DNA from 3 places in the Embleya sp. NPDC020886 genome. Region 1 is predicted to be linked to each of the others. Evidence: riboswitches for the same ligand, from Rfam matches in the RefSeq annotation. Region 1 holds a riboswitch; each other region holds the start of a gene.

The links. A riboswitch is a leader RNA that binds a small molecule or an ion and turns the genes downstream of it on or off. The one in region 1 is predicted to bind thiamine pyrophosphate.
Region 2: it holds a riboswitch for thiamine pyrophosphate, as region 1 does, so the genes downstream of both, ACH4U8_RS31100 (cytosine permease) here and thiO (glycine oxidase ThiO) in region 1, are expected to answer to the same signal.
Region 3: it holds a riboswitch for thiamine pyrophosphate, as region 1 does, so the genes downstream of both, thiC (phosphomethylpyrimidine synthase ThiC) here and thiO (glycine oxidase ThiO) in region 1, are expected to answer to the same signal.

Annotation. Positions count from the first base shown of each region.
Region 1 covers NZ_JBIRRX010000004.1:677,072-682,860, reverse strand. The annotation lists gene ACH4U8_RS18025 (ribonuclease domain-containing protein) at 1-364, opposite strand, end outside; gene thiE (thiamine phosphate synthase) at 503-1,147, opposite strand; gene ACH4U8_RS18015 (Rv2175c family DNA-binding protein) at 1,158-1,523, opposite strand; gene ACH4U8_RS18010 (NAD(P)/FAD-dependent oxidoreductase) at 1,593-2,777, opposite strand; TPP riboswitch at 2,892-3,003, shown strand; gene thiO (glycine oxidase ThiO) at 3,014-4,177, shown strand; gene thiS (sulfur carrier protein ThiS) at 4,174-4,413, shown strand; gene ACH4U8_RS17995 (thiazole synthase) at 4,418-5,221, shown strand; gene pknB (Stk1 family PASTA domain-containing Ser/Thr kinase) at 5,301-5,789, shown strand, end outside.
Region 2 covers NZ_JBIRRX010000010.1:198,832-204,620, forward strand. The annotation lists gene ACH4U8_RS31085 (peptidase inhibitor family I36 protein) at 1-109, shown strand, start outside; gene ACH4U8_RS31090 (alpha/beta fold hydrolase) at 165-1,772, opposite strand; gene ACH4U8_RS31095 (CHAT domain-containing protein) at 2,131-3,339, shown strand; TPP riboswitch at 3,513-3,656, shown strand; gene ACH4U8_RS31100 (cytosine permease) at 3,652-5,019, shown strand; gene ACH4U8_RS31105 (plasmid stabilization protein) at 5,080-5,406, opposite strand; gene ACH4U8_RS31110 (MerR family DNA-binding transcriptional regulator) at 5,548-5,789, shown strand, end outside.
Region 3 covers NZ_JBIRRX010000012.1:83,353-89,141, reverse strand. The annotation lists gene ACH4U8_RS33450 (cupin domain-containing protein) at 47-364, shown strand; gene tenA (thiaminase II) at 478-1,143, shown strand; gene ACH4U8_RS33440 (hypothetical protein) at 1,275-1,475, shown strand; TPP riboswitch at 1,527-1,635, shown strand; gene thiC (phosphomethylpyrimidine synthase ThiC) at 1,627-3,411, shown strand; gene ACH4U8_RS33430 (response regulator transcription factor) at 3,489-4,184, opposite strand; gene ACH4U8_RS33425 (sensor histidine kinase) at 4,181-5,308, opposite strand; gene ACH4U8_RS33420 (ABC transporter permease) at 5,315-5,789, opposite strand, start outside.

The sequences.
Region 1 (5,789 bases):
ATTCGCGGTAGTGGCCGTCGGGTCGCGCCGGGAGCAGGTTCTCCCGGTTGCCGAAGACGATGCCGTCGCGCGGGTACGGGAACGGGCCGCCGGCCGCGATCAGCCGCAGCGTGTCGCGGGCCTCGGCCGGCAGTCGTGCGGCGGCGACGGTGCGCATCCCGGCGGGCGCCCACGCGGGGCGCGCGGGCGTGGCTTCGGTGCGCTCGGGCGTGGCCGCGCGGGCGGTCGGGGCGGTCGGGGCCGGACCGGGCCCGGCGCCGCCGCCCGAGTCGCCGTCGCGGGTGAGCGTGAGGGCCAGGGCGAGCGCCGCGACGAGCGCGAGCAGCGCGAGTACGACGAGGTTGCGCCGCCGACCACCGGACATATCCGGCATTCTGCCGGCTCGGCCTCCGCGCGGCGGCGATCTCGGCGGCGTGGGCGCCCGATGGCACCCGAACCGCCCAGGCGACCGGGCCGGCGCCCCGGCCCCGCCCTCGGACCCGGGCGCGGCCCGGGTGCCGGGTCAGCGTGCGGAGAGTCGCCGGACGAATTCCGCCGTCGCCTCGGCCGGATCCGCGGCCTCGGTGATCGCGCGCACGACCACCACCCGCTCCGCGCCCGCGGCCAGCACCTCGTCGAGGTTGCCCAGGTCGATGCCGCCGATCGCGAACCACGGTCGGGTCGGCCGCAGCGCCGCGGTGTACCGGACCAGGCCCAGGCCCGGCGCGGATCGGCCCGGCTTGGTCGGGGTCGGCCAGACCGGCCCGGTGCAGAAGTAGTCCACCCCGGGCTCGACGATCGCCGCGTCCACCTCGGCCTCGGCGTGCGTGGATCGGCCGATCAGCACGTCGCCGCCGACGATCGCGCGCGCCGCCGGGACCGGCAGGTCGTCCTGGCCCAGGTGCAGCACGTCGGGGCCGATCGTGTGCGCGACGTCCGCGCGGTCGTTGACCGCGAGCAGCTTGCCGTGCCGGCGGCAGGCGTCCGCGAACACCTTCAGGTATTCGAGTTCGGGGCGGGCCTCCAGGCCCTTCTGCCGCAACTGCACGATGTCCACGCCCGCGCCGAGCACCGCGTCCAGGAACGCGGGCAGGTCGCCCTGGCGCTCCCGGGCGTCGGTGCACAGGTACAGACGGGCGGCGGCCAACCGTTCCTGACGGCTCGTCATCCGCGCGGCCTCAGATCGCCAGCGCCTGGGCGCGGCGACGCACCTCGGTCATCCGGTTCTCCTGCAACGCCTGCACCGGTGTACCGGGAAGCGTGTCGTCCGGGGTGAACAGCCACTCCAGCGCCTCCTCGTCGGTGAAGCCCGAGTCCGCGAGCAGGGTCAGCGTGCCGACCAGGCCCTTGACGATGGTGGCGCCCTGGAAGAAGTCGGCGGGCACCTGGAGGGCCCGGTGTTCGCCGCGGCGCACGGCCAGGAACTTGCGCTCCTTGAGCTGCTGGCGGACCTTGAGGATGTCCACGCCGAGGATCTCGGCGATGTCGGGGAGTGTCACCCAGGCGGGGACGAGGGCTTCTGTTTTGGCGTCGATCTCGCTCACCCGGCCAAGTTTAGGTTCAGCGCCCGGTCCCGACCGCCGGCGCCCGGCGGTGGGACCGGCGCCAGGCCGTCAGAGCGCGACCGACTTGAGCGGGTTCTCCGGGTCGGCGAACCGCTCCCGGTCCACCGGGGTGCCCAGTTGCACGAGCTTGCGGCCCTGGGCCAGGTCGCGCGGTCGGGCGACGGCGAGCAGCGCCACCAGCCGGTCGCCGGCGAACCAGCCCGCGGTCCACTTGCCCTCCTCGTCCGCGCCCCGGAAGACCAGTTCGTCGCTCGCGCCGTGCCGGCCGACGTACTGGACCATCCGGCCGAACTGGTCGGACCAGAAGTAGGGGACCGGGTCGTACGCCTGGTCGCCGCCGAGCAGGTTGGCCACCAGCACGCGCGGCGCCTGGAGCGCGTTGTCCCAGTGTTCGACGTTCATCCGGGTGCCGTAGCGGGCGGACGGGAAGTCCACGCAGTCGCCGACCGCGTATACCCCGGGCATCGAGGTGGCCAGGTGGTCGTCCACCTCGACGAAGCCGCGCTCGTTGCGGGTCACGCCGGAGTCGGCCAGCCACTCGGTGGCCGGGCGCACCCCGATGCCGACCACGATCGCGTCGGCGCGCAGCCGGCGGCCGTCGGTCAGGTGCACCGCGCCCGCCTCCAGCCGATCCACCCGCGCGCCCACCAGCAGTTCCACGCCGGCCTCGGCGTACCACGGCACGAACCGGGCGCCGACGGCCTCCGGGAAGGGTCCGGCGAGCGGGGTGGGCAGGGCCTCGACCACGGTGGTCGGGCAACCGGCGGCGGCCGCGGCGGTGGCCACCTCGGCGCCGATCCAGCCCGCGCCGACGATCACCACGTGGGCGCCGGGCACCAGTGCGGCGCGCAGCGCGCGGGCGTCGTCGATGGTGCGCAGCACGTGCACGCCGGGGACCTCGGCGGCGCCGGGCAGGTCGATCACCCGCGAGCCGGTCGCGATCACCAGTCGGTCGAAGGCGATCTCGCCCGCGTCGGTGTCCACCACGCCCGGGCGCAGTCCGGTCGCGGTGCGGCCGAACAACACCTCGGTCTCCAGCGCGGCCCAGTCCGCCTCGAAGGACGTGTCGTCGGTCTTGCCGCCGAGCACCTCCTTCGACAGCGGCGGCCGGTCGTACGGCGCGTGCGCCTCGGCCCCGAGCAGGGTGACGCGACCGGTGTACCCCTGGTCCCGCAGCGCCACCACGGTTTGCAGGCCGGCCATGCCGGCGCCCACGACGAGCACGTTGTCCATGAAGGGCACCCTATGACGCGGCCCGAGACCGCCGACGCGCAGGGTCTTGACTCAGTCAAGGACATCGTCGGCGTACTCGGGCGCTCCCGGGCACCGGAAACCGGTGTCGTAGTGTGGAGAGGTCACGGGAGCCCGGTGAGACCGGGCTGAGAGGGGGGCTGCGAGCCCCCGACCGTCCGAACCTGATCCGGGTCATACCGGCGAAGGGAGTTCTTCTCACCATGGCCGGACCCACCATGTCCGAGCACCCCACCGACGTCGTCGTGGTCGGCGCGGGCGTCGTCGGACTGTCCGTCGCCTGGCGCGCCCGCACCCGCCACGGACTCTCGGTCACCGTCGTCGACCCGACCCCGGGCCGAGGTGCCTCGCACGCCGCCGCCGGCATGCTCACCCCCGTCTCCGAACTCCAGTACGGCGAGGAGAGCCTGCTCCGGCTGAGCATCGAATCGGCCCGGCGCTACCCCGAGTTCGCGGCCGAACTGGCCGAGGCCGCGGACCTGCCCTCGGGCTACCGCGCGTGCGGCACGATCGCGGTCGCGCTGGACGCGGACGACCGGGCCGTCCTCAAGGACCTGCACGCCTACCAGCAACGACTGGGCCTGCAATCGTCCTGGCTGACCAGCCGCGAGTGCCGGCGGCTCGAACCGATGTTGTCCCCGGCGATCACCGGTGGCCTGCACGTCGAGGACGACCACCAGATCGACAACCGTCGGCTGGTCGCGGCGCTGCTCGCGGCCTGCGCCCGGGCCGGCGTCGCCTTCGTGCGCGAGGGCGTCGAGCGGGTCCTGGTCGCCGACGAGCGCGCGTACGGCGTGCGTACGGTCGGCGGACGCGACCTGCTCGCGGACCAGGTGTTGCTCGCGGCCGGTTGCCGTTCGGCGCTGATCCCGGGCCTGCCGCCCGAGGTGGTCCCGCCGGTGCGGCCGGTCAAGGGCGAGATCCTGCGGCTGAAGGTACCGCCGGCGCTGCTGCCGCTGCTGTCCCGCAACGTTCGCGGCGTGGTCAAGGGCGGCAGCATGTACCTGGTCCCGCGCGCGGACGGCGAACTGGTGATCGGCGCGACCGAGCACGAACTCGGCCACGACACCGAGGTGACCGCGGGCGGCGTGTACGAACTCCTGCGCGACGCACACGAACTCGTCCCCGGCATCACCGAGCTGCCGCTGGTCGAGACGCTCGCGGGACTGCGCCCCGGCAGCCCGGACAACGCGCCGATCCTGGGCCGCTCCGCGCTGCCCGGCCTGGTGGTGGCCACCGGGCACTACCGGCACGGCATCCTGCTCACCCCGATCACCGCCGACACCGTGGCGGAGATCCTCGCGCACGGCACCACCCCCGAACTCGTCGCGCCGTTCGGGCCCGACCGCTTCGCGACCGCCGCCCGGAAGGTGATGGCATGAACGACACCGAGGTCCCCGTCGGCGGCACCGACGGCATCGAGGTCCGCGTCAACGGCGACCGGCGCCACGTCGCCACCGGCACCACCGTCGCCGAACTCGTGGCCACGCTGACCACCGCCGCCAAGGGCGTCGCGGTCGCGGTGGACGAGTCGGTGGTGCCGCGCGGGGCGTGGGCCGAGACCGTGCTCGACGCGGGCAGCCGCGTCGAGGTGCTGACCGCCGTCCAGGGAGGGTGACGGCATGGCCGACGACAAGGAAGACAAGCTGACGATCGCCGGGGAGTCCTTCACCTCGCGACTGATCACCGGGACCGGTGGCGCGCCGAGCCTGGAGATCCTGGAGCAGGCGCTGATCGCCTCGGGCACCGAGATCACCACGGTGGCGATGCGCCGGGTGGACCCGGGAACCGCGGGCTCGGTGCTGGACGTGCTGCGCCGGCTGGGCATCCGGGTGTTGCCGAACACCGCCGGGTGTTTCACCTCGGGCGAGGCGGTGCTGACCGCGCGGTTGGCCCGCGAGGCGCTGGAGACCGACTGGGTCAAGCTCGAAGTGGTGGCCGACGAACGCACGTTGTTGCCCGACGGGGTGGAACTCGTGGACGCCGCCGAACGGCTGGTCGACGACGGCTTCCGGGTGCTGGCCTACACCAACGACGACCCGGTGCTCGCCCGCCGGCTCGAACAGGTGGGCTGCGCGGCGGTGATGCCGCTCGGCTCGCCGATCGGCTCGGGCCTGGGCATCCGCAACCCGCACAACATCCGGCTGATCACCGAGCAGGCCGGTGTCCCCGTGGTGCTGGACGCGGGGCTCGGCACCGCCTCGGACGCGGCGCTCGCGATGGAGTTGGGCTGCGACGCGGTGATGCTGGCGACGGCGGTCACCCGGGCGCAGTCGCCGCGGTTGATGGCCGAGGCGATGCGGTACGCGGTGGACGGCGGTCGGCTGGCGTACCGCGCCGGGCGGATTCCGATGCGTCATCATGCGCACGCGTCGTCACCGATGGCCGGCATGCTGGAGGCGAGCCCCGAACACCCCGCCTTCTGAGCCGCACACCGGCCGTCGGCGGGGAACCGAGGGGAAGACCGTCGGCGTCCACAGGACAGTGGACCCTACACTCCTGAACATGGACACGACCTTGAACGATCCGCTCGTCGGGCGGCTGCTCGACGGTCGATACCGGGTCGATGCCCGAGTTGCCGCGGGTGGCATGGCCACGGTGTACCGGGCCCTCGACACCCGACTCGACCGCACCGTCGCCCTCAAGGTGATGCACGCCGGGCTCGCCCAGGACCCCGAGTTCACCCGCCGCTTCATCCTGGAGGCGAAGGCCGCCGCGCGGCTGTCGCATCCCAACGTGGTCAACGTCTTCGACCAGGGCACCGACGGCGCCGTCGCGTACCTGGCGATGGAATACGTCGAGGGCCGCACGCTGCGCGAGTTGCTCCAGGATCTGGGCAACATGACCCCGCGCGAGGCGTTCGGGGTGCTGGAGCCGATGCTGGCCGCGCTCTCCGCCGCGCACCGGGCGGGCTTCGTGCACCGTGACGTCAAGCCGGAGAACGTGCTGATCTCCGACGACGGCGGGATCAAGCTCGGCGACTTCGGGCTGGCC
Region 2 (5,789 bases), on a different contig from region 1:
CAACTGGAGCCCGGTGGAGAAGCGGGACGTGTTCAACGGCGACTGGCGCTCGAAGTACCTCGGTGACTTCGGCGGGCGGATCGACGGCGTCGGGCCGGGCGCCTGCTGAGCACTTCGCGCCGGCGACGGCCGGTGCCCCGACGGGAGCACCGGCCGTCGCGACCTCAGTCGCGGACCGGCACCGTCACCGTGGACGGGTCGTTCGCCGGCGAGGAGAAGGCGAGTCCGGCGCCGAACGGGTTGTGCTCCAGGTAGAGCGGATCGACCGTGTCGAGCACCACGGCGAGGCGGTGGCCGGCCGGTACGTCGTAGGCCGTCGCGTACATGTCGATGTCGACCGGGAAGGCCACCCCGGGCGTCCTGCCGTGGAAGCTCAGTGGCGAGTGGGTGACCAACTTGCCGACGCCCAGCGGGCCGACGTCGTACAGGTAGGCGAAGATCGTCCCGCTCTCGTGCGATGCGGTGACCGTGGTGTGCAGCTTCGTCGTACCGCGCACCCTGGTCTGCGTGTCGTAGCGGTCGCTCTGCCACACGCCCGCGAACGCTCTGGGCAGCAGCGGGATCGAGGCGACCGGCGGTATCCGCAGGAACTGGTCGAGGATGCTGGACAGGAAGACCGTGCCGCCGTTCGCCCCGGAGTCGAGGTTGGCCAGGACGCGTTGGGTCCCGGTCAGCGCGATGGTGCGGGTGGCGGACGGCACTGCCGACCAGCTCGGGTAGCCCTCGTAACCACCGTCACCGGTACGGGGCTTGAGCTGTACGGGCGGCTCCCGGTCGATGCCGTTGTCGACGCCCCGGAGATGGTGGTCCAGCCAGCGGGTGGAATCGGCCCACATGTCGTTCGGCAGTCCGAACAGGCCGCCCAATTCGGCGGTGGCGTGGTCGCCGGGACGGAATTCCAGTCGCTTGGCGCCGGTCAACTTCGTGTAGAAGTCCGCGTATTGGTCCGGCGGGAAGAGCGAGTCGCCCCACGCGTTGCCGAGCATGATCGCGGCGCCGTTGGCGTTGATCCGATCGAGGTAGGTCGCGGGCGAGCGCTTGGCGCCCCACGCGAGCATGTCCGCCTCCTTGGCCAGGTTGCCGGAGAGGAAGTTCTTCAGGATCTCGGTGAGTTCGGCGCTGGGCCGGCCGGTGAGGAAGCCGGCGCCGCCCAACAGCGCGGCGGCCTGCGCGTGTTCGGTTCGGCCGCTGTAGATCGAGTCGATCAGGTCGGCCCAGCCGCTCATCGCGACCACGGCCTTGATCCGAGGGTCGAACGCGGACGCGAGCAGGCTGATGCCGGCGCCGTAGGACACGCCGGCCATGCCGATCCGGCCCTGGTCGGCGGGCGTGTTGGCGAGCGCCCAGTCGATCACCCGGGACGCGTCGGCGATGTCCTCGGGGCCGGCCGTCTCGATCTCGCCGCCGGATTGCCAGAAGCCGCGCGAGTTGTAGCCGATCACGACATAGCCCCGCTCGGCGAGCTTTTGCGCGGGCACGACGTACTCGATCTGCGGCATCGCCCAACTGGTCGGCAGCACCACGACCGGGTAGCGGGTGTCGGGCGCGCCGCCGGTGGGGGCGATCACGTTGGCGGCGAGCCTGGTGCCGCCGTCGCCGGGGATGTCGACGAAGCGCAGGGACGTTCCGGCGGCGGCCTGCACGGCTGCCGCGGGGGTGTGGGTGGGGACGGTGCCGGCCGACGCGGCGGGACCGAGCGTGGTCCCGGCGAGAATCGCGGCCGAGACGACGGCGACCGCACGAGCGCCCGGGCGCATGCGGAATCGACCCATGAGGGTCTCCTGACGTCATGGTCGGGGCGTGGCCCGACCCGCGAGATTGCAGGGTGAAACGACGCCCAGGGACGGCGTCGGAGAGGTGACTCACGAGTAAGTTACGCGCCGGTAAACCAGGACGGAAGAGCCACGAGGCAGTCCACTTCGCGCGGTTTCGGCGGGGGGAACGGCGTCGGCGGCGCGTCGACGAACCGCCGGCGGGACGGTGGTGGGACGGCGACGGTGGGGTCGGGGTCGGGGCCGGTGCCCGGTGGCGGTCGGCCCCGCCGATTTCTTGATCGCGGTATCGGTGCGCGCTGCGTCCCGCCCGGGCGTCGCCCGGGTACCGTGGTCCCGCGAGCGGGGGCAAGCGGGGGTGAGCGTGGAGGACGTCGACGCGGAGACGCGGCGGGCGTGGGAACGGGGCGAGCGCGGTCGGGCACGGTGTGCCGAGGCGCTGGCCGAGGAGTCGACGGACGAGGGTCCGGACGCCGTGCGCGAGTTGCTCGCGGAGGCGATCGAGTTGCTGACCGACGCACTCGGCGCGCTGGACGGCGCCGATGCGCACTGGCCGGAATTCGCCTACACGGCCGGCATCGCCCACGCCGCGAGCGCGAGCGCGGCGCCCGGCGGTGATCGACGGGCCTGGGACCAGGCGCGGATCTGCTTCCGACGCGCCCACCGGGCCGCGCCGGAGCACGCCCACCTGCTCCGGGCCGCCGCCCAGGTGGCCTCGGCCCGGATCGGACTCGACCCGCGCGGCATGCCCTGGCGCACCCTGCTCGCCCCGCCGTCCGCCGCCGAGATCGCCGCCGCGCTGGGCTGGCTCGGCAGCGACGCGCTGGTGCAACTCGTCCCCGGCGCAGCGGTGTTGACCGGCACGGACGGCACGACGCGGGTGCTCGACCTGCCCGAACTGGACTACGGCCTGGCCCTGGCCGAGGGCGATCGGGAGAACTGGGCGGACCTGCTCGACGCGTTGTGCGGCTGGGCCTGGGGCGCGGTGATGGAACCGGTACTGACCGCGCTGCCCGGCTCGTTCGGCCGCGCGCCGTCCCTGGTCCTGCTGCCCGCCGGACCGTTCGGCATGGTCCCGTGGCACGCGGCCTGGTCACTCGTCGACGGCCGCCGCCGGTACGCGCTGCAACACGCGCAGATCTCCTACATCGGCGCACCGCGCCTGCTGTGCGAGGTCGCCGCGCGGCGGAGCAGCGAGCCGGTCCGGCGAAGCCCGATCGAGATCGGCCGGACCGCCGGCGACCCGATCGCGTTCGTACCGGCCGGCGGTCACGACGAGACCTGGCGGGTGGGCGCCGAATACCTGACGGCCGGCACCCACACGGTGGTGTCCACGCTGTGGCCGGTGGACGAGACGACCACCGCGCTGGTCCTGTACATGGCCCACCACTACCTCGACCGCCGCGACCTGCCCCCGGCCCAGGCGGTGCGTACCGCGCAGTTGTGGCTGCGCGACCCCAAACGCGGCATCCCGGCCGCGATGCCGGCCGAACTGGCCGCCCGCGCCCGCGCGATCGTCCCGGACGACCTGACCGGCTGGGCGGGCTTCACCCACTCGGGATGGTGAGCCCTACCCGCGGAAAGCGGCACGTGCCGCCGATCCGGGTCGGTGCCGCACCCGCCCGGGACGGCGCGAATCACCCACCCGGGGGCATCTCCCGCGCCCGCCGGGCGACCCGGCCCGAGGTCGCCTTCCCCCACCCCGCCTTCCCAAGCCGCCCGCGAGGCGCGTACTGTTCGCCACGCCATCGCGGGAGCTCGGACCAACCGGGCTGAGAGGGCGGCATGGGGTGTCGGCGTCGAGCCGGTGTACACCCCGGGGCCACCGACCGCTTGAACCTGTCCGGGTAATGCCGGCGTAGGGAGAGCAGGTAGAGCCATGTCGGCTCCTGTCGTCGACGACGCACGCCCCGAGACGCCGCACGCCGGCGCCGAGGCACCCCTGATCCTGGACACCGCCCCACCACGCACCCTCGGCTTCCGCGACCAGGCGGCGTTCTGGGCCAACCTCGGGGTGAGCCTGCTCGGCTTCTCCGGCGCCCTGTACGTGCTGGCCCCGGTCGGCTACCCGCAACTGTCGATGGTTGCCGCGATCGTCGCGGCCGTCGGCGGCACGCTGATCGGCACGCTCATGGTCGCGGTCGCCGGCATCCCCGGTGCACGCAGCGGCGCACCCGCGATGACGGTGCTGCGCGGCCTGTTCGGCACCAAGATCTCGTACGTGCCGACGGTGTTCAACATCGTCCAGTGCATCGGCTGGGGCACCTTCGAGCTGCTGGTGATCTCGATCGGCATCGAGGCGATGACCGACGGCGACGGCCCGCACTGGCTCTACATCGTCGCCGCCGGCGCGGTCACCACGGCGATGACGCTGCGCCCGCTGGGCATGCTGCGGATCCTGCGCCGCTACGTGACGGTCGCGGTGGGCATCGCGATGCTCTACTTCTCGGTGCAGCTGTGGCGCGAGGGCCTGCCGCCGATGACCGAGGGTTCGTGGTCCGGGTTCTTCCCGGCGATGGACGCGGCGCTCGCGGTCGCGGTCTCCTGGGTCCCGCTGGCGTCCGACTACACCCGCCACTCGCGCGGCACCAAGCCCGCGTTCTGGGCCGCGTTGAGCGGGTTCTCGATCACCAGCATCTGGTGCTACCTGCTCGGCCTGGTCGCCCTCGCCCAGGTGGGCGGCGACCCGGACAAGATCTTCGACTCGTTCCTGGGCGTCACCGCCGGGTGGGTGTTCTTCGCGGTGCTGGTGGTGCGCGAGGTGGACCAGAGCTTCGCCAACGTCTACAGCACCGCGATGTCCATCCAGAACCTCGCGCCGCGGGTGGATCGCCGGGTGCTCTGCCTGGGTGTGGGTGCGCTGGTCACCGGGTTCGCGCTGATGGTGAACGACTTCGACACCTACGCGAGCTTCCTGTCGCTGATCGGTTCGATCTTCATCCCACTACTGGGCGTGCTCGCGGTGGACCTGTTCGCCGGGCGCGGCCGGGCCGGCTGGGACCTGGGCGACCACGCGCCGGCGCGCTGGGTGATGGTCGCGCCGTGGGCGCTGGGATTTTGCATGTACCAGCTGATCAACCCGGGCTCGGTCGAGTGGTGGGCGACGTTCTGGGGGCACATCCAGGACGCGCTGCACATCCACGCGCAGACCTGGACCTCGGCCTCGCTGTTCTCGTTCGCGCTCGCGGGCGTGACCGCGTACGTCGCGGTCGCGTGGGACCGGCGGCGGGCGGTCGCGGCGCGTTGAGATGGGCCGGCCGCGTCGGTCGGGTGCCTCCTCCCGACGCGGCCGTGATCCACCGGTGGGTCAGCGGGTGCCGAGCGCCTTGGCCAACTCGGCCTTGTTCATCGTCGAGCGGCCCTTGAGATTGCGCCGCTTGGCATCCGCGTAGAGCTGGTCGTAGGTCGGGCCCTGCGCGCCCTTGTGCGAGTTCCGGCCACCGCGCTCGGCCGAGGACATGTCGTGCGTCGAGGAACGGCTCGCCGTCTTCGACTCGCCGGCACGGGCACGCTCCTTGTTGACCGTTCGGGCGGCGATCTCCTCCGCGCGCTTCTCGCCGGTGCCGCGCTTTCGGGCACCCTCCTTGATGTGTTCGTACTGCCGCTCGCGCTTCGGGCTGGATCCGCGTGGCATGGCAAACCTCCTTGTTCGTTCCTATTCGTGTCGTTTCATGCGTTGCCGTCGCGTGCTGTCCGCTACCCGCGTTCGGGCGGATCATCGGTGCCGGCCGAGCGGAGTTGACCTTCGAGTCGGTCGAAGCCACAGACTCGCGGCATGGACGACACGAGCGACACGAACAACGAGGTACTGGTGCCGATCGGGATGTTCGCGCGGCGGGTGGGACTCAGCCCCAGCGCGTTGCGCTACTACAGCGACTGCGGTGTGCTGCGGCCCGCGTCGGTGGATCCGGACACCGGATACCGCCTGTACGCGCCGGCCCAGGAGGCACGGGCGATGCGCCTGCGCGAGCTGCGCGAGGCGGAGGTGTCGTTGCCGGACGTGGTCGCCGTACTGGA
Region 3 (5,789 bases), on a different contig from region 1:
TGAGCCTCGGCAGAAAGTGTGTCCGTGTCGGTAAGGAGTTGGTCACATGAAGGTCTTTCGGCTCGATGATCTGGACGCGGAGCGCGCGTTCGAGAACGGTGCGTACCTGAAGTTCCTCAGCGAGCGGAACTTCTCGATGGGCCTGTACGCGCTCGAACCCGGCGAGACCGACACCCAGAAGCCGCACGGCCAGGACGAGGCGTACGTGGTGATCAGCGGTCGGGCCACGCTGACCGTCGGCGAGGAGTCCACCGCCGTGGCGCGCGGCAGCGTCGTCTACGTACCGGCGCAGGTGCCGCACCGCTTCCATCGAATCACCGAACCGCTGCGGGTCCTGGTGTTCTTCTCGCCGCCGGAGGGGTGAGCGGGCGGGTACGGCGTCGGGCGCGCCTGTGGGCGGCCCGGACCCGTGTACGACAATCGGACCTTGGGATCCAGTGATCGGATCTCGGGATCCGACGACCGGGAGTACACCTGATGGCGCTGCGCGACGAACTCTGGGCTGCGATCGAGGACGTCTACGCGGCGATCCTGGACCACCCGTTCATCCACGGACTGACCGACGGCACGTTGCCGCGCGAGGCGTTTCGGCACTACGTCGTGCAGGACTCGCACTACCTGCGCGATTACGCCAAGGCGCTCGCGGTGTGCGCGGCCAAGGCGCCGGACGAGGCGACGACCGTGCAGTTCGCGAGCGACGCGGCCGGCGCGATCGCCGCCGAGCGTTCGCTGCACGAGGGCTTCATGGTCGACTTCGGCAGCTCGGTGGCCGACGCCACCGCGACCGAACCGGTGTTGCCGAGTACCCGGGCGTACGTCAGCTACCTGCTCGCCACCGTGCACAACGGCTCCTTCGCCGAGGGCGTCGCGGCGGTGCTGCCCTGCTACTGGATCTACGCCCGAGTGGGTGACGCCCTGCTGGCCAAGGGCTCGCCCGACGAGTTGTACGAGCGCTGGATCGCCACCTACGGCGCCGAGGACTTCCAGGCGACGGTGCGCGCGGTGCTCGATCTGGTCGACCGCGTCGGCGAGGACCTCTCGGCGACCGAGCGGGCCCGGATGGTCGAGCACTTCACCACCACGGCGCGCTACGAGTGGATGTTCTGGGACGCCGCGTGGCGCGGCGAGCGCTGGCCGGTCTGAGCCCGTCCGGGCCGGTCCGGGCGCATCCGGCCGGCCCGGAACCGCCTGCCCGGATACGACGTGTCCTCCCGGGGAATGTGCTCCCCGGATGTGCACGTCTCGCGTGGGTTCGCGTGACTGGGGGTTGGACGATGGAGACATGGCCGCGCTGGGTGCGCATCGGCGTACCCGCGCTCGTACTGGTGCTGCTGTGCTGGTTGCTGATCTGGCTGTTCTCGGCCTTCCTGTGGGTCATCGTCAAGGGCGTGGTCGGGCTGTGCGTCACGGTCGGGATGGTCGTGCTCGCCCGCACCGCGGTGGTCGGCCGAAACCCGCGCGACCCGCTCGGCTGAACCCGGCGCTGGTCGTGCGGCCGGGGGTGTGCCAGGGTGGGGGCGCACCACACGGAGATACACGGGAGCTCGGGGCACCGGGCTGAGAGGGCGCTGAGGCCGCGCCGACCGCAGAACCTGACCGGGTAATGCCGGCGTAGGGAGCCTTTCCATGACCTCGCACGACACTTCGCTGCCCGCTGCCCCGTCGGCCGACCCGGTCGGCGCGCACACGGTCACCAGCGGACCGATCACCCCCGCCCACCACCGCGGTTACGTCGCCGGATCACGCGAGGATCTGCGTGTTCCGGTACGCACGGTGCATCTGACCAACGGCGAGACGGTTCGCCTCTACGACACCTCGGGCCCGTACACCGACCCGGCCTTCGAGGTGGATGTGCGCCGCGGCCTGCCCGCGCTGCGTGCGGCCTGGATCGAGGAGCGCGGCGACACCGTGCGCTACGACGGCCGGATCGGGGCGCTGACGCCGGCCGGGTTCGCGGTGCCCGGTGCCGGGGCCCGACCCAGGCGCGCGTCCGGCTCCGAGGCGGTGACCCAACTCGCCTACGCGCGACGCGGGCTGGTCACCCCGGAGATGGAGTTCGTGGCGATCCGCGAGGGTCTGGCGCCCGAGCTGGTCCGGGACGAGATCGCCGCCGGACGGGCGGTGTTGCCCGCGAACGTCAACCACCCCGAGATCGAGCCGATGGTGATCGGCAAGAACTTCCTGGTCAAGGTCAACGCGAACATCGGCAACTCCGCGGTGACCTCCTCGATCGAGGAGGAGACCGACAAGCTGGTGTGGGCGATCCGGTGGGGCGCGGACACCGTGATGGACCTGTCCACCGGCAAGGACATCCACACCACCCGCGAGTGGATCGTGCGCAATTCGCCGGTCCCGATCGGCACGGTGCCGCTCTACCAGGCGCTGGAGAAGGTGAACGGCAAGCCCGAGGAACTCACCTGGGAGCTCTACCGGGACACCGTGATCGAGCAGTGCGAGCAGGGCGTGGACTACATGACGGTGCATGCCGGCGTGTTGCTGCGCTACGTGCCGCTGACCGCCCGGCGCAAGACCGGGATCGTCTCGCGGGGCGGTTCGATCATGGCCGCGTGGTGCCTGGCCCATCACCGGGAGAACTTCCTCTACACGCACTTCGCCGAGCTGACCGAAATCCTGCGCGCGTACGACGTGACCTACTCGCTCGGCGACGGACTGCGTCCGGGCTCGATCGCGGACGCCAACGACGCGGCGCAGTTCGCCGAGTTGGAGACGCTGGGCGAACTGGGCCGGATCTCCCGGTCGATGGACGTGCAGGTGATGATCGAGGGGCCGGGCCATGTGCCGATGCACAAGATCAAGGAGAACGTCGACCTCCAGCAACGCATCTGCGACGAGGCGCCGTTCTACACGCTCGGCCCGCTGACCACGGACGTCGCGCCCGGCTACGACCACATCACCTCGGCGATCGGCGCGGCGATGATCGGCATGTGGGGCACCGCGATGCTCTGCTACGTGACGCCGAAGGAGCACCTGGGCCTGCCCGACCGGGACGACGTCAAGGCGGGCGTGATCGCCTACCGGATCGCGGCCCACGCGGCGGACCTGGCCAAGGGCCATCCGGGCGCACAGGCGTGGGACGACGCGCTCTCCGACGCCCGCTTCGAGTTCCGTTGGCAGGATCAGTTCGACCTGGCGATGGACCCGGACACCGCACGGGCCTACCACGACGCGACGCTCCCGGCGGAGCCGGCCAAGACGGCCCACTTCTGCTCGATGTGTGGGCCGAAGTTTTGCAGCATGCGGATCTCTCACGACATCCGGGCGGAGCACGGCGACGGGGCCGCTGCGGCTGCGGCCGGGGCGGCCGAGGTGGATGCCGAGGCCGGGATGCGGGCCAAGTCGGCGGAGTTCGCCGCCGCGGGCAACCGGGTCTATCTGCCGCTGGCCGACTGACGTTTGCGTGCGCGACGACGTCCCGGGAGCAGGGTGGTCCCGGGACGTCGTCGGGCCGGTGCGGACGGGTCTGGTGGTCAGGCCGGTCCGGGCGGGCCGCCCTCGCCGGCGACGATGACGCCGTGCTCGTAGGCGAACACCACCGCCTGGGCCCGATCGCGCAGGCCCAGTTTGGCGAACATGCTGCCCACGTGGCTCTTCACGGTCGCCTCGGTGACCACCAGGTGGGCGGCGATCTCGCTGTTGGAGAGGCCGCGGGCGACCAGGAACAGGGCCTCTCGTTCGCGCGGGGTCAGGGCCGCCAGGAGCGCCGGCGGGGACCGGAGCGGTTCGGTACGGGCGGCGAAGTTCTCGATCAGGCGCCGGGTGATCGAGGGCGAGAGCAGTGCCTCCCCGGCGTGGACCACCTGGATCGCCTCCACCAGGCGGGCGCGGGAGGCGTCCTTGAGCAGGAATCCCGCGGCGCCCGCCCGCAACGCGCCGAAGACGTACTCGTCCAGGTCGAACGTGGTGAGGATGAGCACGCGCGGGGGCGGTGAGATGCCCTCGGCGTGCAATCGGGCGGTGGCCTCGACGCCGTCCATGCGTGGCATCCGGATGTCCATGAGGATCACGTCCGGGCGCAGGGCGGCGGCCAGTTCGACCGCCTCGTCGCCGTCCTCGGCCTCGCCGACGACGACCATGTCGTCCTGGGTCTGGAGGAACAGGCGCAGGCCGGTTCGGATCAGCTCCTGGTCGTCGACGATCAGCAGGCGGATGCTCCGGGCGCTCATGTGGGGTCCCCCAGGGGAAGCCGGGCCGCGACCCGGAACCCGCCGTCCGTGCCGGGCCGGGCCTCCAGCTCGCCGCCGAGGACGCCGATCCGCTCGCGCATGCCGACGATGCCGTGTCCACCCGAGGAGGGTTCGGATACCGGCTCGCCGTCGTTGACGACCGCGACGTGCAGGTGGGTACGGCCGAAGTCGAGGGTCACCGCGACGTGGGTGGGCCGGGCGTGCTTGAGCACGTTGGTCAGTGCCTCCTCGACGATGCGGTACACCGACAACTCGACGCCGCCTGCGAGCGGTCGGGACGTGCCGGTGATCTCCAGGCGCGCCGGCAGCCCGGCCTCACCGTACGAGGCGACCAGCGTGGGCAGTTGGGCCAGCGAGGGCTGCGGGCGCATCCGAACTCCCTGGTCCGGCTCGCGCAGCAGCAGCAACATCCGGCGCAACTCCGCCAGGCTCTGCTCGGCGTTGGTCTCGACCCGCTCCAGCGTGTCGTCGGCCACGTCGGGCGCGGTGCGCAGCACGTCGCGCGCGCCCCGTACGCCCACCAGCGTCACGGTGACCGAGTGGGCGATGATGTCGTGCAGTTCGCGGGCGATCGCGGCGCGCTCGCGCTGGGCCGCGATGATCGAGAGTTGCTCGTGCTCGCGCTCCAGGTGGGCCGCGCGTTCCTCCAGTGCGGCGGTGTAGCGGCGCCGGGTCTGCGCGTAGGCGCCCAGGGCCCAAGCGCCGACGGTGACGGGAAACGAGCTGATGTCCGCCACCATCAGGAACAGCGCCGTCGGCACGAGGGCGGCCACCGACAGTCGTCGCTCGCGCAGTTCGGCGACGGTGTAGAGGGCCACCAATGCCGGTGCCCCGCCGGGATTGCCGCCGGTTGCCGCGAGCAGCGCCTCTACTGCGCAGACGGCCGGCAGCACGGTGAGCGTCGCGCGCCGTCGGGCGAGCAGAAGCACACCGGTGCAGGCGACGAGTACGACGAGGTGCGGCCGGACGGGTGTCGAGTCGTCGAAGGTCAGACTGAGTTCGACGATGGTGGTCACCACCGCGACGATGGCGTCCAGTACCGCGGAGCGGCGCGCGTGGATCCACTGGCGCGCCGCTCGTGCCGGTCGGGATATCGCGTACATGTCGGGTTACGCCAGGTCGCGCCGACGTTCGCCGGCGACGGCGGCGACAACCAGCACGATTGCCCAGGCGCTCAGCACCAGCGCGGCGGCACCCGGCGACAACGTCGTGTGGTGCGTCGAGCGGACCAGCACGGCGGCGGCTCCGAACGGCGTGTAGTTGGCGGTGGATTCGGCGACGCCGGCGATCAGCGGGAGTACCGCGAAGTTCACCAGCAACACCACGACCACCCCCACGACCGGACTGCGCACCATCGCGCCGACGGCGGCACCCATGATCGCAGACAGCACGAAGGCGGCCAGATTGCCTGCGGCGACCGAGGTGACCTCGCCGGGGGTGAGGTCGGCTCCCGGGTGGTCGGCGAGCAGCGGCAGGGCGAGCGCGACCGAGACGGCGACCAGCAGTGCGCCGATCAGCAGACCGGTCAGCGCGTAGGTGCCGATCCTGGCGAGCAGGAGTGCGCCGCGGTCGCGCCGGGCCACC